Regions from separate parts of the Zeimonas sediminis genome, predicted to be linked through region 2. Evidence: predicted binding sites of a transcription regulator. Region 2 holds the regulator's gene; the other holds the start of a gene.
The links. The regulator NrdR, encoded in region 2, represses ribonucleotide reductase genes. The targets are predictions, from matches to a motif close to CACNANATNTNGTG.
Positions count from the first base shown of each region.

Region 1 (2,391 bases), on a different contig from region 2:
TCGTTGCCCAGGCCGCCGGCGAACTTGGCCAGCAGCGCGTTCTCCTTGATCGCCTCGTAGATGCCGTCGAGGTCGTCGGACACCGTGGTCAGGTAGCAGGAGGACAGCTGCGAGCGCTGCGTGCCCGAGTTGAACAGCGTGGGCGTGGAGCTCATGAAGTCGAAGGTCGACAGCAGCTCGTAGAACTCGATCGCGCGCGCCTCGCGGTCGATCTCGTTCAGCGCCAGGCCCATCGCCACGCGCATGAAGAAGGCCTGCGGCAGCTCGATGCGCTGCTCGTCGACGTGCAGGAAGTAGCGGTCGTACAGGGTCTGCAGGCCCAAGTAGCCGAACTTCAGGTCGCGCTCGGCGTCGAGCGCGCGGCCCAGGCGGGCCAGGTCGAACTGCAGCAGCTTGTCGTCGAGCAGCTCGGCCTCGACGCCGCGCTTGACGAACAGCGGGAAGTACTCGGCGTAGCGGGTGGCCATGTCGGCCTGCGACACCTCTTCGCCGAGCACCTCGCGGCGCACCGTGTGCAGCAGCAGCCGCGCGGTGACCTGGCTGTAGGCCGGGTCCTTCTCGATCAGCGCGCGCGCCGACAGGATCGCCGACTTGTGGACCTCCTCGAGCGGCACGCCGTCGTACAGGTTGCGCACCGTCTCGTTCAGCACCGCGTCGGGGCTGACGAACTCGCCCAGCCCGACGCAGGCCGACTCGACCAGCGCGCGCAGCGCGGCCATGTCCAGGGGCATGCGCTTGTCGCCGTCGACCACGTGCAGCACCGGCTGCGCCGAATCCTCGGCGCGCGCCTTCGCCTGCGCGGCGCGCTCCTGGGCGCGGCGCTCACGGTACAGCACGTAGGCGCGGGCCACCTCGTGCTCGCCCGAGCGCATCAGCGCGAGCTCGACGTGGTCCTGGATGTCCTCGATGTGGAAGGTCGCGCCGCCCGCCTTGCCGCGGGTGAGCGCCGCCACCACACCCTCGGTGAGCCGCTCGACCAGCTCGCGCACACGCGCCGAGGCCGCGCCCTGCCCGCCATTGACCGCGAGGAAGGCCTTGGTCACCGCGATCGAGATCTTCGACGGCTCGAAGCCGACGACCGAGCCGTTGCGGCGGATGACCTTGTAGTCGGCCCAGGCGCCGGACGAAGCCGGGCGCGCATCGCTGTCCGCGGCGCCGACGGAGTGGGGAAGCCCTTGGGTCGAGGGCGAGCGTTCGGCGACCCTTTGCATGCGTGATCCTCCGCGATGAATGACGAAACGCTCCCGCGGCGCGGCGGGAGACTTGCGAAAACTGGTGGAAAAATGCAGATGGCGCCCCGGATCCACCGGCACTAGATATGGTGCCCCGGGGTTCTGTTGGCGCTAATTCTAGTGGCCGATCGGGGCGGGGATCAAGTCCGGATTCGACATCGCCTCACCGGCGACAGGGACGCTTCGCTCGAGGCCGCGCGATTGCTGGATCGAGAACCCGAAAGCCAGTGCCGGCGCGCGATGCCGGCCGATATCACGCGGAAACCCGCGCGAACCGGGCGCGCTCGCGCGGCGCGCCCAGCGCACCCCCCGCGCTCGCGATCGCGAGCGGCGCGACCAGCCCGCGCGCCTCCGGCGCGCGCGCGAGCCGGCGCCAGTCGAAGAACGGCCCCGGATCCTCCTTGCGGCCCGGCGCCACGTGCTCGTGCCCGGCGATCCAGCGCAGGGGGTAGCGCTCGCGCAGCCGCGCGACCAGCCGCCGCAACGCCCGGTACTGCCGCGCGGTGAAGCGGTGCGTGCCGTCGCCTTCCAACTCGACGCCGATCGAGAAGTCGTTGCAGCGATCGCGCCCCTCGAAGCATGAGACGCCCGCGTGCCAGGCGCGCAGGTCGGCGCCGACGAACTGCAGCAGCTCGCCGCTGCGCCGGATCAGGAAGTGCGACGACACGCGAAGGTCGCGAAGCGGCGCGAAGGCCGGATGGGCATCGGGGTCGAGCCGGTTCGTGAACAGCCGCTCGATCGCATCGCCCCGAAACCGGCCGGGCGGCAGGCTGATGTGGTGCACCACCAGCAGATCGACCGCGGTGCCGGGCGGGCGCTCGTCGTGATTGGGAGACGGCACATGCCGGGCCTCGCCGAGCCAGCCGCCGCGGGCCCAGTCGCCAGCGCGGCCGCCCGCCCACCCACCCGGCCTGCGGCCCGCCCTGCGCGCCCCGCGCAGCGGCTTCGCTCGCGCGCCCCGGCGTGCGGCCACGCTAGCTCAGGCCGAGCCGCTGCATCCGGTAGCGCAGCGCGCGGAAGGTGATGCCGAGCAGCTTCGCGGCCGCGGTGCGGTTGTGCCGGGTCTTGTCGAGCGCGCACAGGATCGCGTCGCGCTCGACCTGGTCGAGGTAGTCGGGCAGCGAGTCCGGGATGCCGTCTTCCGACAGGCGCACGACGC
Region 1 is NZ_JAMQYE010000001.1:1,984,878-1,987,268, forward strand. It holds gene M6I34_RS09260 (ribonucleoside-diphosphate reductase subunit alpha) at 1-1,211, opposite strand, end outside; gene ampD (1,6-anhydro-N-acetylmuramyl-L-alanine amidase AmpD) at 1,486-2,172, opposite strand; gene M6I34_RS09270 (sigma-54-dependent transcriptional regulator) at 2,207-2,391, opposite strand, start outside.
Region 1: the regulator NrdR is predicted to act here: its motif matches at 1,311-1,324, upstream of M6I34_RS09260 (ribonucleoside-diphosphate reductase subunit alpha).

Region 2 (2,391 bases):
GCCGAGGAGATCGACTACGACGCGATGGAGCGCAAGGCGCACGAGACGAAGCCCAGGCTGATCATTGCCGGCGCCTCGGCCTACAGCCTGCGGATCGACTGGGCGCGCTTCGCGAAGGTCGCGAAGGACGTCGGCGCGCTGCTGATGGTCGACATGGCCCACTACTCGGGCCTGATCGCCGGCGGCGTCTACCCGAATCCGGTGCCGCACGCCGACATCGTCACGTCCACCACGCACAAGAGCCTGCGCGGCCCGCGCGGCGGCTTCATCCTGATGCCGCCGCAGCACGAGAAGCCGATCAACTCGGCGATCTTCCCCGGCCTGCAGGGCGGCCCGCTGATGCACGTGATCGCCGCCAAGGCGGTGGCCTTCCACGAGGCGCTGCAGCCGGCCTTCCGCGACTACGCGAAGCAGGTGGTGGCAAACGCCAACGTGCTGGCGCAGACGCTGACCGAGCGCGGCCTTCGCATCGTGTCGGGCCGCACCGAGTCGCACCTGATGCTGGTCGACCTGCGCGCCAAGAAGATCACCGGCAAGGAAGCCGAGAAGGTGCTGGGCGACGCGCACATCACCTGCAACAAGAACGCGATTCCGAACGACCCGGAAAAGCCGATGGTCACCAGCGGCATCCGGCTCGGCACGCCGGCGATGACCACGCGCGGCTTCCGCGAGGACGAGGTCGCGCAGGTCGGCCACCTGATCGCCGACGTGCTCGACAACCCGCAGGATTCCGACAAGCTGGCCCGGATCCGCGACAAGGTCGACCAGCTCACCGCGAAGTTCCCGGTCTACGGCGGCTGAGCGCCGGTCGGAAACGGGCAGCGGAAAGCCGTCGGCGACGAGTCCGGACAGGGACGACCGGTAAGCGGCGATGCGCTGCCCCTTCTGCGATCACCCCGACACGCAGGTCGTCGAGACCCGCGAGTCCGACGAGGGGGACAGCATTCGCCGGCGGCGGCGCTGCCTGCACTGCGAGAAGCGCTTCACCACCTACGAGCGGATCGAGCTGTCGCTGCCGGCAGTGGTCAAGCGCAACGGCACGCGCACCGAGTTCGACCGGCGCAAGCTGCGCGCGTCGATGTCGCTCGCGCTGCGCAAGCGCCCGGTCAGCGCCGAGGCGGTCGACGCCGCGATCCACCGGATCGAGGAAAAGCTGCTGAGCCTGGGCCTGCGAGAGGTGGACAGCGAGCAGATCGGCGAGCTGGTGATGCGCGAGCTGAAGAAGCTCGACAAGATCGCCTACGTGCGCTTCGCGTCGGTGTACCGGAAGTTCGAGGACGTCGACGAGTTCGCCGAGGCGGTGCTCGAGGTCAGGGCGCGGCGCAAGCGCGCAAGCGACTGAGTCGCTGGGGCCGGGGGCGGGGTTTCCTGCTCGCGGTCCGGGTGCTGCGGCCCCCGCTGCGCGGGGGCTTCCCTCGTCTTCCTCGTCCGCGGCGGCTCGGGCGCAACTCGCGATCCCTGCGGGATCGCTCGGACAGCGCCCTCGCTGATCGCCGGTCCCTTCGGAAGCACTCGGCTGGCACAAGGACCGCGAGCAGGAAACCCCGCCCCCGGCCCTCCCGTCACCGCTTATCGCTTCGCGCTCCGGATCGCGTCGAGCGTCGCGTTCGGCGTGATCGCCTGCGGGTCGACCTTCAGTTCGATGACCGCCGGGCGGCGCTTCTCCTTCGCGAAGGCCAGCGCGGCCTTCAGCGCGGGCTCGAACTCCTCGGTGCGCGCGACCTGCGCGCCGAAGCCGCCGAAGGCCTCGCCGTACTTGGCGAAATCGGGGTTGGCCAGTGCGGTGCCCAGCACGCGCGACGGGTACTCGCGTTCCTGGTGCATGCGGATCGTGCCGTACATGCCGTTGTTGAACACGATGACCACGAGCGCCCCGTCGTACTGGGCGGCGGTGGCCAGTTCCTGGCCGTTCATCAGGAAGTCGCCGTCGCCGGCGAAGCAGACCACGGTGCGCTCGGGCGCCGCGATGGCCGCGGCCACCGCGGCCGGCACGCCGTAGCCCATCGCGCCCGAGGTGGTCGACAGCTGGGTGCGCAGGCCGGCGTAGGGCCAGAAGCGATGGGCCCAGGTCGCGAAGTTGCCGGCGCCGTTCGTGACGATCGTGTCGGCGGGCGCGACGCGCTTGAGCACCTGCACCATCTCCCACAGGTTCAGCGCGGGCGGCTCCCCGGCCTGCGTGTAGATCGGCGGCTGGCGCTGCCAGGCCTCGTACTGCGCGCGGGCCTCGCCGACGCTGGCCGCCCACGCCGAGGACTCGACTTCGATGCCGCGCAGCGCCGCGGCGATCTCGGGCATGCCGGAGGCGATCATCAGGTCGGCCTGGTAGACGGTGCCGAGCTCGTCGGTGCCGGCGTGCACGTGGACCAGCTTCTGCGCGGGCCGCGGCACCGC
Region 2 is NZ_JAMQYE010000002.1:568,401-570,791, reverse strand. It holds gene glyA (serine hydroxymethyltransferase) at 1-801, shown strand, start outside; gene nrdR (transcriptional regulator NrdR) at 872-1,342, shown strand; gene M6I34_RS18025 (thiamine pyrophosphate-binding protein) at 1,570-2,391, opposite strand, start outside.